3 regions of the Vallitalea longa genome follow, and region 2 is predicted to be linked to each of the others. Evidence: predicted binding sites of a transcription regulator. Region 2 holds the regulator's gene; each other region holds the start of a gene.
The links. The regulator NrdR, encoded in region 2, represses ribonucleotide reductase genes. The targets are predictions, from matches to a motif close to CACAANATNTTGTG.

Region 1 (5,341 bases), on a different contig from region 2:
ATAGCATTAAGTTTATTGCCTGTCACATTAAAAGTTACACTATACGCACAAGGATATAAATTCATTTCATGAAGATCTTGATGATTATATATGTTAGTCATAATTCTTCTACTACTAGGATTATTTTTAAGGTCATATAATACACGGTCAACCTGGTCAAATTCTCCCTCACTATATTTGTGTTTAATACCTAACTGATATCCATAAGCTTTACCAATAGAACCATTCTCATCAGCCCAACTATCCCATATCTTACTTTTCAAATCATGTATATTATTGGATTTTCTCTGCCATATCCATAGAATTTCATCTACAGCTGACTTTAGATATGTAGGTCTTAATGTGATAACAGGAAATTCCTTAGCTAAATTATAACGATTAACTATTCCAAATCTCTTGATTGTATGGGCTGGTGTCCCGTCATTCCACCTAGGTCTTACTTCTTGTCCTTGTGAACTATATCCGTTATCTATTATATCTCTACACATATCAATAAATATCTTATCTGCTATACTCATGCAACTTCACGATCCTTTCTTAACTATACAGTCAATTTAATCTTGTTATATCTTACATTATATATCACTACTTGTCCACCATAACATAACTAAAATCTAAAAAATTGGCAGAATCATTATCCTGCCAATCTTTGACTTTATATAGATCAATATATAATTAAGCCTCTAATTTATCATTCTCAGCATACTTCTTAATATCAGATAACCCCATATATATATTAACATTATCCTCATCAATAACAATAAGTGTTGGTGCTGTTCTTATTTTATATTTCATTGCAAGTTCTGCATGTTCTTCAGCATCAATTATCTTAACACTTTTATTCTCTAAATATTGCTTTGCAATATGACAATTAGGACATGTTTTTGTAGTGAACAATAATTTCTCTGCATCATTATCTGTATCACATGTTACTGCAACCTCTTCATGGGTCTTTGAATCAGTATGAACTACTTTTAGCATTGACTCCTCAGGCTTATATTCTTTTCTATCTTTAAATTCCTGTGCTTTACCATCATTCCAATGTTGTACCGGTCTATAATATCCAGTGATTCTACTATAAACTTCTGTTGTTGCTCCACACTCTGGACATGTGTATTTTTCTCCTGCGATATATCCATGTGATTTACACACAGAATATGTAGGTGAAATTGTGTAATAAGGCAAAGTATAATTCTCAGCAATTGTCTTAACTAATTGAGCTGCTGCCTTCCAATCAGGTAGTTTTTCTCCTAAGAATGCATGGAATACAGTTCCTGATGTATATTTGTTCTGGAATTCATCCTGCATATCAAGAGCATCAAACACATCTGCTGTATAGTTAACAGGTAAATGGGTACTGTTGGTATAATAAGGAGTTTCTCCTTCTTTTCCTGATGTTATTATATCACCATATTTCATTATATCATGTTTCGCTAATCTATAACTTGTTGATTCTGCTGGTGTAGCTTCTAAATTATATAAATCACCATATTGTTCTTGATAATCTGAAAGTCTATTTCTCATATGATCTAGTACGTTAAGAGCAAACTTTCTAGCATCTTCTTTAGTTATATCTCCATTAATCCATTTAGCATTGAGAGTAGCTTCATTCATTCCAACTAAACCTATAGTTGAAAAATGGCTCTCAAAGTTACCAAGATACTTCTTAGTATATGGATATAGTCCTTCAACCAATAACTTAGTTATTACTTGCCTTTTAATCTTAAGTGAGCGTGCTGATATATCCATCATCTTATCCAATCTCTGATAGAATTCTTCTTCATTATTAGATAGATAAGCTATTCTTGGCATATTAATAGTAACAACACCAACTGAACCAGTGCTTTCTCCAGAACCGAAATATCCACCTTGTTTCTTTCTAAGTTCTCTTAGATCAAGTCTTAATCTGCAACACATACTTCTTATATCGCTTGGTTCCATATCACTATTTACATAATTACTGAAATATGGAGTTCCATATTTTGCAGTCATTTCAAATAACAATTTATTGTTTTCTGTTTCATCCCAATTAAAATCTTTTGTTATGGAATATGTTGGAATAGGATATTGGAAACCTCTTCCATTGGCATCTCCTTCTATCATAATCTCAATAAATGCCTTGTTAATCATATCCATTTCTTTTTGACACTCACCATATGTAAATTCTTGTTCTTCACCTGAAACTATAGCAGGTAAACCTCCAAGGTCATTAGGTACTATCCAATCAAGTGTAATATTAGAGAATGGAGATTGAGTTCCCCATCTACTTGGAGTATTTACACCAAAAACAAATGATTGAATACATTGTTTTGTTTCTTTATATGTAAGACTATCAACTTTAACGAAAGGAGCTAAATATGTATCGAAAGAAGAGAATGCCTGTGCACCTGCCCACTCATTTTGCATTATTCCTAGGAAATTAACCATTTGATTGCAAAGAGTAGATAAATGACTTGCTGGAGAAGATGTAATTTTTCCTGGAACACCACCAAGACCATCTTGAATTAATTGTTTTAATGACCACCCTGCACAATATCCTGTTAACATAGATAAGTCATGAATATGTATATCTCCACTTCTGTGAGATTTTGCAATTTCTTCATCATATATTTCAGATAACCAGTAATTAGCTGTTATTGCGCCTGAGTTATGTAATATAAGTCCACCTACAGAATATGTTACTGTCGAGTTTTCTTTTACCCTCCAGTCTTCTTCCTTAACATAACTATTGACTATTTCTTTATAGTCAAGTATTGTGGATTTCATATTTCTTATTTTTTCTCTTTGTTTTCTATATAATATATAAGCTTTTGCTACATCTGTATAACCTGTTTGTTCTAGAACTTTCTCCACACTATCTTGTACATCCTCAACTGTGATTTTTGAATCTTTAATTTTATTTTGGAAATCAGATGTAACTCTTAGCACTAAAATATCAAGTATTTCTTCTGTATAATTCTTATCGGTAGCCTTAAATGCTTTTGTAATAGCTTCCTTAATCTTGATGAAATCAAATTTACTTATTTTACCATCTCTTTTAACAACGTCAAACATTGCTAGTCTCCTCTCTCTTGCGAATTAATAATAATATACCATATATGCCCATAGTAGTCAACACGAAAAACACTACATAATGTATCTACTTAATTCAAAAAACACTATATGTAGTATATGCGAATAGGCTATAAATACTATGATATATGTAGTTTTCTGCTATATTTTACAATACTCATTGATAGAAATAAGTCCTTTTTGCCAATTAAAACCACCAATATTGTAAATCGAATTATATCTTGTCACAATATTTGGTGGTTGATTTTTTAGCAATTAAATTTATATTAGTAATTTAGTCTCATTTTTGTTTATTTCCCCATAAGTTTTTGAATCCACATAAGCTTCTATATAAGTACCTTCATTTTTATATTCTTCATTAATTATTTGTCCTGTAGTACGTATCTGATTTAATAGATTTCCATTATCATATGGAATTATTCCTTTTATGAATTTCTTGTCTTGCTGAATTCTTTTTTCTATTACATCTAATAGTTCATCTAATCCGATTCCTTCTTTTACAGAAACCCTTAGTGTTTTATATGCATTATTATCTTGAAGATATTTATTACTTTCTGGCTTATCTATTTTATTGAAAATCGTTATTACAGTTTTACCAGTAGCACCTAACTCTTCTAAGGTTTCATAAACAACTTTTATATGACTTTCGGCCTGAGGATTAGAACTATCGACAACATGAATTAAAATATCTGCTACAACAGCCTCTTCTAATGTAGAATGAAACGCTTTTATAAGATGATGCGGTAACTTTCTAATGAAACCTACAGTATCTGTTAATAAAACTTCTGTTTTGTTAGGCAATACTAATTGCCTAGTTGTAGGATCAAGTGTAGCAAATAATTTATCTTCTGATAAAACCTCTGCATCTGTTACTTTATTCAATAATGTTGATTTTCCTGCATTAGTATACCCAACAATCGCTATCTTGACTTTTCCTTGTTTCTTTCTTCTTTCTCTAATTAGATCTCTGTGATTCTTGACATCTTGCAATTCTTTTTTTAGCTGGGTTATACTATTTCTTATATGCCGTCTATCAGTTTCTAATTTTTTTTCCCCTGGTCCTCTTGTACCTATACCACCACCAAGTCTTGATAAAGTCGTTCCTATACCAGCTAATCTTGACAATCTGTATTGAAGCTGTGCTAATTCAACTTGAATTATACCCTCTCTCGTCTGAGCTCTTTTAGCAAAAATATCTAGAATTAACATGGTTCTATCCATTATCTTTACTTCTAAAGCATCTTCTAGATTCTTTAATTGAGCAGGGGATAATTCGTCGTCACTTATTATTCCGCTGGCATCCAATTCATGGATTAGGCTTTTTATTTCATCTATTTTTCCTTTTCCCAAGTAAGTTCCTGGATGAACACTTTCTCTGTTTTGTATAACTTTTTCTAGAGTTATCGCTCCAGCAGTTGTAGCTAACTCTTGAAGTTCATCAAGTGATTCAATTATATAAGATTCATTTTCCCTGGTAGCTACACCAACTAGAATTACTCTATCCACATATTCCTTTTCAATTTCAAAGTGCTTCTCTGGCATTACTAATTCCTCCTATAGAAACTAAGGGATAGGTTGTTGATCTACCTTTTTAGTTTCTTATCAATTAATTCAATTTCATTTTTTGCATCTACCTGCTTTTCATCAATTTCTAGAACTTTATTGAACATTTCAAGCGCCTCCTCATATTTTTCTAAGTATTCTAAAGACAAACCTTTCTTGAAATAGCTTTGATATATATCAGGTTTTATCTTTATTGCTTGATCATAATATTCTATAGATTTATCATATTCTTCTAATTTTTGATATAAATCACCTATCTCTATGATGATAGTATAATTATTAGGTTTTGACTCCAAATATTCTTTAAAAGCTTCTACAGCTTCTTCATTTTGGTCTAAGTATTCATGAAGATACCCTTTTTGGGCTAGTGCATCTTTATTTCCATAATCAGCTGCTACAGAATAATTAATTAGAGCTTGACCATATTCTTTTTTGTTGAAATATTCATTACCTCTTCCAATATATGCATCTGCATAATTATTCCACTTACTCAAAAGAAAATCATATATCTGTATAGCAGTATCGCTATCACCTTTTTTACTATAAATAAGTGCTTGTGTATTATATGCCTGTGGTATCAAAGGATTAATATCTATAGCTGTATTTACATCAGCTAATGCTTTATCATATTCTTCCTTAATGAAGAAGACAAATGCTCTATTAGCATATGCATAAGCATAGGATGAATCTATTGATAGAGCTTCAT
Region 2 (5,341 bases):
ATTCATCTATTGGAGTTGCTGTAAGTAAAGTTATTAATGGTACATATAATATGGATTTGGGAGTAGGATTATTCGTAATTTTTGGAATAATTGCAATTATCATATTTAAGATCATTAGAAAAGTTATGGCTAATACGGTTATGACTAACAAAAATCTATATGGAGTAGAAATCAATATCAATGATTCGAAAATTATGGTAAATGGTTTGTTAGATACTGGTAATAATTTATATGATCCAATAACTAAAAATCCAGTTTTAATAGCTGAAACAGAATTATTAAAAAAATTAATTGAAAAAGATAGTTATGATAAATTAAGAGATATATCTTGTGATGTATATAATTTATCTAGCTTCGCTGAGTTCGGTGAAAAGAGTAATCTAAAGTTAAGGTTGATTCCATTTTCTTCATTAGGCAATGAAAATGGTATGTTGTTAGGAATTGTTGCAGATAATATATGTATTAATCTTGGGAATGAAACAAAAGATTATAGAGATGTGGTAGTTGCTGTATATGATAAAAAACTATCTAATGACAACAGTTACCAAGTCCTTATACATCCGAAATTAATTAGTGTACATTAGAATATATTTTTATGAATTAGCTAAAGTACAATATCATAACTAAAACGCTAAGGAAAATATCTTTTGTTAGGCATTACTAAGACAAGGGATATATAATAGGGGGAATAGAGTTGATATGTAAGAATAAAAATCTACTAAATGTTTTTAGTATAAAACTTATTCAGAGATTCAGGAAATTATTTTTGTGGGATAATGGAGAGATTCATTATATAGGTGGCAGTGAAATATTACCTGCTCCACTGGGAAATGAAGAAGAATCAAGAATTATTGCTATGCTTGGAAGTGAAAACGATTTTAAGGTTAAATCAATACTTATTGAGCATAATTTAAGGCTTGTAGTATATATAGCCAAGAAATTTGAAAATACTGGTATTGGTGTGGAAGATTTAATATCCATTGGAACCATTGGATTAATAAAATCAATCAATACTTTTAAACCTGATAAAAAGATAAAGTTGGCGACTTATGCTTCTAGGTGCATAGAAAATGAAATTTTGATGTATTTAAGAAGAAATAATAAGACTAAGTTAGAGATATCTATTGATGAACCACTTAACGTCGATTGGGATGGCAATGAATTGCTTTTATCAGATATATTAGGTACTGAGGAAGATGTTATTTATAGGAATATTGAAGAAGAAGTTGATAAAGAACTACTGAAAAAAGCTCTAAGCAAATTATCAAATAGAGAAAGGGTCATAGTGGAGCTAAGATTCGGGTTAAAAGCTGATGGAGAAGAGAAGACTCAGAAAGAGGTTGCTGATATGTTAGGTATATCACAATCGTACATATCAAGACTAGAAAAAAAAATTATAAAAAGGTTGCAAAAGGAAATTATTAGAATGCAATAAAAAAAGGTATAAATATATTGCCACTGGTAATCATTTTAATATAAAGAAAAACATGAAGTCGTTCTTGTTTATGACAAAATGATTACTGGAGGTAGAGTATGGCATTGAATAAAGTTGAAATATGTGGTGTTAATACATCAAAGTTACCCATTTTAAAAAACAAAGAGAAAGAGGTATTATTCAAAAAAATACTTGATGGGGATCTTGCTGCACGTGACGAATATATACACGGCAATCTAAGATTAGTGTTAAGTGTGATTCAAAGATTTAGTAATTCAGGTGAAATGGTAGATGACTTGTTTCAAGTAGGTTGTGTAGGACTTATAAAGGCGATAGATAATTTTGATATTACTCAAAATGTTAAATTTTCAACATATGCCGTACCAATGATAATTGGGGAGATAAGAAGATATCTAAGAGATAATAACAGTATTAGAGTAAGCAGATCCCTTAGGGATACAGCTTATAAAGCTTTACAAGCAAAAGAAAGACTACTAAGAGAAAATAACAAGGAACCAACTATTACTGAAATTTCCAAGGAACTAGATATGAGAAAAGAAGATGTCGTTTTTGCTCTTGATGCAATTCAAGATCCTGTATCTTTATTTGAACCTGTCTATAATGATGGGGGCGATTCTTTATATATTATGGATCAAGTAAGTGATAAAAAAAATAAGGAAGAGAGATGGGTTAGATCAATAGCTCTTGGAGAAGCTATGAAAAAACTTCCTAAAAGAGAATTTAATATACTAAAGCTTAGATTTTTTGAAGGTAAGACACAGATGGAAGTTGCTAGTGAAATAAGTATTTCTCAAGCACAGGTATCTAGATTAGAAAAATCAGCTATTAGACACATGAAAAGATATTTGAATTGATTATCACGATTAATTGAAAATCTAAGTAATGACAGCTTTTAGGGGGGAGTATATTGGTTAGGATATATGATATGAAGCAAAAGGAAGTTATAAATTCTAACGATGGAATAAGATTGGGATTTATAAGTGATATTGAGGTTGATTTACAAGATGGTAAGCTTACTAAATTAATTGTTCCCGGACCAGCTAAATTATTTGGAATGTTTGGAAGAGGTAAGGAATATCAGATACCATGGGATAGTATCAAAAAAATTGGAGAAGATATAATACTTGTAGAAATCAATGTAGAAAAATCTTTAGTTGAGTCAGATTACTAATCCAATTTCTCATTTGAATATTCTATACAGCCAAGTTAATTTAAAGGTGAGAAAGTTGAGTTGCTTTAAGTAAATAATTCACTTCATAGGTTGACCTTTTCCTACTTATAACTTATAATATGACTAAAATAGTGGCTATAAGCGGAAAGTAGGGAGAATAACTTATGAGATGTCCTTTTTGTAATGAGGATAATACTAAAGTAGTTGACTCAAGACCATCTGACGAAAACAATTTAATACGAAGAAGAAGACAATGTGAAGCGTGCGGAAAAAGATTTACTACTTATGAAAAGATTGAAACGATACCTTTAGTCATTATTAAAAAAGATAAGACAAGAGAACCATATAATAGAAATAAATTGATGAATGGAGTTGTTAGGTCTTGTCATAAACGTTCTGTATCAATGAGTCAAATTGAAGGGTTAGTAGATGAAATAGAAAACAGTTTATATAATTCTATGAAAAAAGAAATAAAGAGTAAAGATATCGGAGAAAAAGTTATGGAGAGACTTAAATCCATTGATGAAGTAGCTTATGTCAGATTTGCATCAATTTATCGTGAATTCAAAGATATCAATACTTTTATGGATGAACTCAAAAAAATATTAAATGATAAATAGGTTTCCCTAGTGGAAACCTTTTTTTGCCTCAAAGGAAAGTCCTACTTTTTTGCATATGAAATAGGAGCATTTTTATATGCGCTAAGGAAACTTTCCTAACGGATAAATACGCTTTGCAAAACGAGGCATAGCATCTTTTTTTCTATGGAATAATATAACATTGATGATTATGAGCATAATATAATAATCCTAATTAAGTTTGGAAAAACTAGTGTAATAAGGAAGTTATACTAATTAATGACAGTATAAACATTTTACTAGCTAGAGGTGATGGACTTGAAAAAGATTGGGATGTTTATATTAATAATTATTATTGTCATAATCACAAGCTGTACTAATAAAATCGAGAAGATAGATGATAATAAATATCAAGAACTTATAAAAAAGACAGAGCTTTCAAGAGTATATGTAAGAAGTCAAGAGAAAGTATGGGAAGAAATGCATATGATGGCTAACACCAAAATTATTGCAGATGAAATATGGGGAGAGCTAGAAATTACGGAAGAAAGAGTTGATTTTTTAATTATAGAGGTACTAGCATCTGATTATCCTGATAAAAAAATACTTCTCACAATATTATATAATTGGAAAAATGAAGATTTTTCTAATGCAGTAGATGAGCACAATTATTTATGGGGAAAATTAGGAGGTAATGTTGGTAAAGCTTATGAATTAAGATAAGAATATTCAATGTAACTAAATTTATTTTGAGGTGTATTCAGCTATATCCTTAGCATGTTTTATAGCTAACAAAACTAATTCTTTGGATTCATTATCCATAATATTACCATTGAATTTTACATTGTTTTTACATGATAGAATATTTTCCATTTCTTTAAAAATATTTTCAAGACAATTATTTTTGTTTACCTTTTTATCATTACAAGAAACATCTGTAAGATTAAGTAAATAATCAGTTGTACAATTGAAATATTTAGCACAATCCTCTATAAAACTTAGTTTTGGCTCTCTGCTACCATTTTCAATACGAGATAGAGTAGATTTATTAACATGTAAAATTTCACTTAGGGCTTCTAAAGATATTTTATTACTTTTTCTTAATTCTTTTAATCGAATCATTAATAAACTCCTTATCGATATAAATTAATAATAAACATTTATATGTATTATATCAATAAAAATAATAATAACAATTGTCTTTGCTAAAAAAGCAATTATGTTGACAATATATTTAATGATGTTATAATTTAAATTATATTATTGCCAAAACAGCAAATATTAATCATGTTTTATTGAAGGGACTATATGAAAAAGATGTAAATTTAATTATTTAATCAAAGGTTTTGTTGAAAATGTCTATATTTATTACTATAATTCTGATTAAAACTTTATATTTTTATTAATAATATAATTATTTTATGATATAATGGTATGGATTATTTAAATAACAAAAATTACTAATATGGTTAATGCTTTGATGAATTAAACATAATACATTATTAATTTGTTTAATATTTCATTTTATTGAATAACCAAATTTACATATGGTAAGGGGGACAACATGTTTAGTAGAGTTTATAGTGCAGCTTTAATGGGTATAGATGGATATATGGTTGGAGTGGAGGTAGATATATCAAGTGGATTCCCAAAACTTGATTTGGTAGGCTTACCTGATTCCGCAGTAAAAGAGTCAATTGAAAGAGTAAGGACATCTATCAATAATTCAGGTTACACATTTCCTTGCAAAAGAATAACGGTTAATTTAGCACCTGCTGATATTAGAAAAGAAGGACCTGCATTTGATTTACCAATTGCTGTTGGAATCTTAGCATGTATGGAGTTGATTGAAAGCGATTTGTTGGATAAAACCCTTATTATTGGGGAATTATCTTTAAATGGAGAAGTCCATAGGGTAAATGGCATATTGCCAATAGTCTATTGTGCTTATAAAAATGGATTTAAACGATGTATCATTCCAGCAGATAATGTTGATGAAGGTGCAGTTGTTGATGGTATAGATGTAATTGGAATAGAAAACCTAACTGAAGTTGTAAATTTATTAAATAACAAGTTAGCAATAGAACCAAAAAAGATTGATATTGAAAACCTTTTTAAGGAATCGTATGTGAATAA
Region 3 (5,341 bases), on a different contig from region 2:
CTTTTCCAGTTCTATCCATCACCTTAGAAGATAATTTGATTTTTGTCTTTTCAAGAACAGGTTTATCTAGTTTTTCCGTTTTTGCTAATCTCTTTTCAAGCTCTTTAGCTCTTTTGTACATCTTTTCACTATCACGCATCTTACCCCATATACGAAATCTCTTAATCTGTTCCTCCATCCTATTTATTTTTCTCTCATTTTCTTTATATCTGTTATAAGCTTCAATAAAACGTCTTTCTTTTTCCATGAGATAATAAGTATAATTTCCATAGTATATTTCTGCACCATCATAATCTAATTCAACTATTTTATTGACTACCCTATCTAAAAAATACCTATCATGAGATATAATTAATACTGAACCCGAATAATCTTTTAGATATTCTTCTAGCCACTCAATGGATTTTAGATCCAAGTGATTAGATGGTTCATCAAGTAGTAATATTTCTGGTCTCTCTAATAAAATCTTTCCAAGCATTATTTTAGATTTTTCTCCACCACTCAGATTAGAGAATTTCATCTGTTGCATAGACTCTGATATTTGCAGACCTATTGTGACTTTGCTCATTTTTTCATCAATATCATAACCACCGAGAAGTTCAAACTGCTCTTGTAGATATCCATATTCTTTCATAAGTTTATCAACATCGTTCCCTTCTCCTGCAAGGCAATCTTCAATATCTTTCATTTTCTTTTTTATCTTATAAATATCTTCAAATGCTAAGTAAAGCACTTCCCTAACGTTATAATCTTGTTCAAATACAGGAATCTGATCGAGATATCCCAGAGTGGTACCTTTTCGGTAGAATACTTCTCCTTCATAATCCTCTTTGTCCATTAATATTTTCATTATGGTTGTTTTCCCTGTTCCATTTCTTCCAATCAGTCCTACTGTTTCTCCAGTCTTAACATCGAAACTAACATTTTCAAATATCTTGTTCGCTCCAAAACTCTTAGATAAATTACTGATTCCCAATTCTATCATTTTAATCATACCTTTCTAAAAATATATTTAAACGCAAAAAATCCTAGACAATTAGTCTAGGATTAGAAATTTTAATATTACTTATAATTACACATATTACTTATTGAATAGCATTACGAATATGCATTATATAAATATCCTACAACTAATTTATTATTTTTATCATATTTAAAAATAGACGCACCTATAGTGTTATAGTCAAAATTAGCAGTCATATTTCTTTTAAATATCATCCATAAATTAGCTGATTCATTCATTTTAACGCACCTTTACTTTATTTTAGGTAAATTGCTTATAACCTACTTATAATAAATATTATCATAATATTAGCCATTAGTCAAATTCAAGAAAAAAAGATTACGCCACATTCTCATTTCTAATTGACATGAATAATTATTATTGATACAATATATTGTGTGTCAAGTATTTTAAAACCACTACATAATGTATTTCAATCGTTTTGCCACTAATATTGCCAAATATTGTAATATCAGTGATATCACAAGAACAAAGAGGTTACACCTTATAGAAAAGTTAAAGTAGAATAGATAGTAAACCATCTTATTATATAAAATAGACACTATCTTGATTAGATACATTATGTAATAGGAATAATAAAAAGGAGAAGAAAGGAAGTCAATAAATGATAAAAGTTCTAAAAAGAAACGGTTCAATTACCAATTTTAACATAAATAAAATAATAACTGCTATTACATTATGTATGGCAGAGACAAAAGCAAATATTGATAACGCACTAGCTGATTCTGTAGCCAAAAAGGTTGAAAAGAAATTACAGACTTATTCCAATCCAGTATCTGTTGAAATAATTCAAGACTTAGTAGAAGAATATCTTATGGAATCCCCTAGAAAAAATGCTGCAAAAAGATACATATTATACAGGTATGAAAGAGACAAGACAAGAGATACAAGAACAAAGAGAACGGATGGTAGGGTTCTTAGTGATGAATTCATCAGTAGTTACAAACATCGACCTAACCCTATGAAACAATTAGGGAATTTTGTTTATTATAGAACTTATTCTAGATGGTTACCTGAAGAAAAAAGGCGAGAATATTGGTGGGAAACAGTAAGACGCGCTGTGGAATATAACTGTAGTTTGGTACCTACTACCAAAGCTGAAGCTGAAAAATTATATGACAACATTTTTAACTTGAAGCAATTCTTATCAGGTAGAACATTTTGGGTTGGTAATACAGATGTTACCAGAAACTATCCTATGTCTAATTATAACTGTGCTTTTACTGTCATCGATGATTTTGATTCTTTCAAAGAATTATTTTATCTTCTAATGATAGGCTCAGGCGTAGGCATTAGGATATTAAAGGATGATATCAAAAAGCTCCCCAAAATAAGAACCGTGTTTGATATTATCCATGAAGATTATACCCCTACCCCTAAAAATCTTAGAGAAGATAATACAAGCCTAGAATTCAGTCATAACAACAAAGTACGAATCCTTATAGGTGATAGTAAAGAAGGTTGGGTTCAAGCATTAGATTTTTATCTTAAAATACTATACAGTAATGAGTATAGAAATATAAATACCATAATCATTAATTATAATCATGTAAGACCGAAAGGTGAAAAGCTTGAAACTTTTGGTGGTACAGCAAGTGGTTATACAAGTCTCAAAAATATGTTTATTAAGATTACTAACATCATAAGTAAACGAGGTGTATTAAGTAGAAAAAGTTATACTCACTTACATCCAATTGACTGCCTTGATATTGCAAATATAATTGGTGAAAATGTAGTTGTAGGTGGAGTCCGAAGGACCGCTGAAATTGTACTTGTGGATTCCGATGACCAAGAAGCTATCGAAGCTAAAAATAATCTATACAAACAGATAGATGGTCAATGGATAGTAGATAATGATATCATCCATAGACAAATGAGTAACAACTCAATTTATTATAGAAGTAAACCTTCAAGGCAACAGCTACATTGGCAATTAGAGCAAATGCGCTACTCCGGAGAACCTGGATGGGTAAATGAAATAGCTGGTAGGAAAAGAAGACCTAACATGAATGGTGTCAATCCATGCGGAGAAATTTTATTAGATTCAAAAGGTCTATGTAACTTAACTACCGTTAACGTATTCTCTTTCATTAAGAAAGATAAAACTATAGATTATAATGGATTGTATGAGGCACAGAAGCTTTCAGCCAGAGCAGGTTATAGAATGACATGTACGGAATTAGAAATTCCTAGATGGAATTATGTCCATAAAAGAGATAAACTTTTAGGCTGTTCATTGACTGGATGGCAGGACATGGTTAATGCTTCAGGAATATCTAAAAAAGATCAAGGAGAACTGTTAAGGAAACTAAGAGCTACCGCTAAAACATCTGCTAAAGAATATGCTGATGAGATTGGTGAAAATGAGCCTTTATTAGTGACTACCATTAAACCAGAAGGAACTCTTAGCCAATTGCCAACGGTCTCTAGTGGAGTACATTATTCTCATTCCCCTTATTATATAAGAAGAGTCAGAATTAATAGCGATGATCCTTTGTTGAAAGTATGTGAAGAACTTGACTATCCTATTTATCCAGAAGTCGGTCAAGATATGGAAACTGGTAATACGAAAGTAATTGAATTTCCTGTAAAAGCACCAAAAGGTATAACTAAATATGATGTCACAGCAATTAAACAACTTGAAAATTATAAATTGTTCATGGAAAATTATGTTGACCACAATTGTTCTATTACGGTACATGTTAGAGAACACGAGTGGAAAGAAGTTGAAGAATGGGTATGGAAGAATTGGGACGATATTGTAGCTCTGTCTTTTCTTTCACTTGATGATAGCTTTTATAAGCTTCTTCCTTATGAATCTATCAATGAGGAAGAATATAAAAAAAGGAATGATAAATTAAGACCATTTCTACCAAGTCTTATCAGTAAATATGAAAAAGATGAATTAGATTATGACATTGGTGATTCAGGTTGCGAAAATGGCGTATGCCCCATTAGATAATTATGTATTCTAAATACCTATAACCCCATCATTATATAAATCTCCAACCTAGTATATTAAGCTTATCACTATGTTGGAGATTTCTCATTTACTATATAGACCTTTCATATTCATATTGAAGGTAAACTATCTACGTATTTATATAAATCTTCATACTTACCTCTATAAGTACAATCAATTTCTAGTTCTTCCCTATTTATTAAATAATCTTCCAATAGAAATGTTTTCATGCCTAATTCACCAGCAACCAAATCCTCTTTTACATCATTTCCTACCATGATACATTCTTCAGGCTTTTTATTAATGTATTCCAAAATTTCTTTATAATATTTTATACAAGGTTTACAATAATGACTGTTCTCATAAGATGTAATATAATTGAAATCAGATTCTTTTAGTCCAGCCCATTTAATTCTATGATTGATAGCTTTTATAGGGAACAAAGGATTAGTAGCCAAGACAACTGTATAACCCTTTTTTTTAAGTATATCAATTAATTTTTCAGAATAAGTATTTTTATCAACCGCTTTTCCTATTTCTTGAAAACCATTGTCATAAAAATCATCAAATCTATTTTTGTATTCATTTATATCTTCACCAACTAATTCTTCGAATTTGTTCATAAATATTTCCATATTAGTCTTTTTATCTTTGTTTCTTCTCATTACATCTGTAGCTGTCCATACATACTTCACAAACATCTCTTTATCTATCAGGTCATCAAATACCTTATGCATTTCGTCAAAATATGTTTTTACGAATCTTTGTTCTTCCAATGGCAATAATGTGCCGTCTAAGTCAAATAAAAAAGTATTCATCATTAGTACTCCTTCCAAATATATGTATATAACTCAACTTTCCCACCTTTAATTTAATGCAAATAGATAAAGGGTTATAGGTTCAAAAGTTAAATATATAATTATTAATTATTATGACAGATAACTTTGATTTTTACAATGATATATATATAATTCATGAATTACAATTAACCCACCTCCATTTCAGTATAGTCTAATAAAGGTAACTAATGCAGTGGGAAAATTAAGTAGAAAATTAAACTGTGAATCTACCTTCTTCAAATTGGAATATCTTTCTAATTTCAAATGTTGGCGTAACACTAATTGTTAGAAGTGCTGTTTTTGCAAATCTCCTTGTTCCTTCATTAACAGTTAATGTAAATGGAATATTCGCCTTCACCAATATATTTATTATATTATGTATTTGTCCTAGACTTATAACAGCTAAATCATTACATTCTTTAAAAAGATATGATGATAATAATGATAATACATCATTTATACATTCTTCTCTCATTTTTTCACCTTCCTAGTAACAAATACCTTATATCATTATAT

Region 1: a site for NrdR is predicted at 3,157-3,170, ahead of QMG30_RS17250 (ribonucleoside triphosphate reductase). Genes of this name have one in related genera too.
Region 3: a site for NrdR is predicted at 1,389-1,402, ahead of nrdJ (ribonucleoside-triphosphate reductase, adenosylcobalamin-dependent). Genes of this name have one in related genera too.

The regions. Positions count from the first base shown of each region.
Region 1 is NZ_BRLB01000012.1:149,507-154,847, reverse strand. Features, by position in the region: gene thyA (thymidylate synthase) at 1-518, opposite strand, end outside; gene QMG30_RS17250 (ribonucleoside triphosphate reductase) at 676-3,054, opposite strand; gene hflX (GTPase HflX) at 3,334-4,614, opposite strand; gene QMG30_RS17240 (tetratricopeptide repeat protein) at 4,656-5,341, opposite strand, start outside.
Region 2 is NZ_BRLB01000002.1:331,662-337,002, reverse strand. Features, by position in the region: gene QMG30_RS07825 (sigma-E processing peptidase SpoIIGA) at 1-584, shown strand, start outside; gene sigE (RNA polymerase sporulation sigma factor SigE) at 734-1,435, shown strand; gene sigG (RNA polymerase sporulation sigma factor SigG) at 1,534-2,310, shown strand; gene QMG30_RS07810 (YlmC/YmxH family sporulation protein) at 2,364-2,627, shown strand; gene nrdR (transcriptional regulator NrdR) at 2,792-3,247, shown strand; gene QMG30_RS07800 (DUF6241 domain-containing protein) at 3,524-3,928, shown strand; gene QMG30_RS07795 (helix-turn-helix domain-containing protein) at 3,950-4,327, opposite strand; gene QMG30_RS07790 (YifB family Mg chelatase-like AAA ATPase) at 4,770-5,341, shown strand, end outside.
Region 3 is NZ_BRLB01000004.1:138,361-143,701, reverse strand. Features, by position in the region: gene abc-f (ribosomal protection-like ABC-F family protein) at 1-985, opposite strand, end outside; gene QMG30_RS10045 (hypothetical protein) at 1,099-1,242, opposite strand; gene nrdJ (ribonucleoside-triphosphate reductase, adenosylcobalamin-dependent) at 1,629-3,986, shown strand; gene QMG30_RS10035 (HAD family hydrolase) at 4,097-4,804, opposite strand; gene QMG30_RS10030 (hypothetical protein) at 5,040-5,300, opposite strand.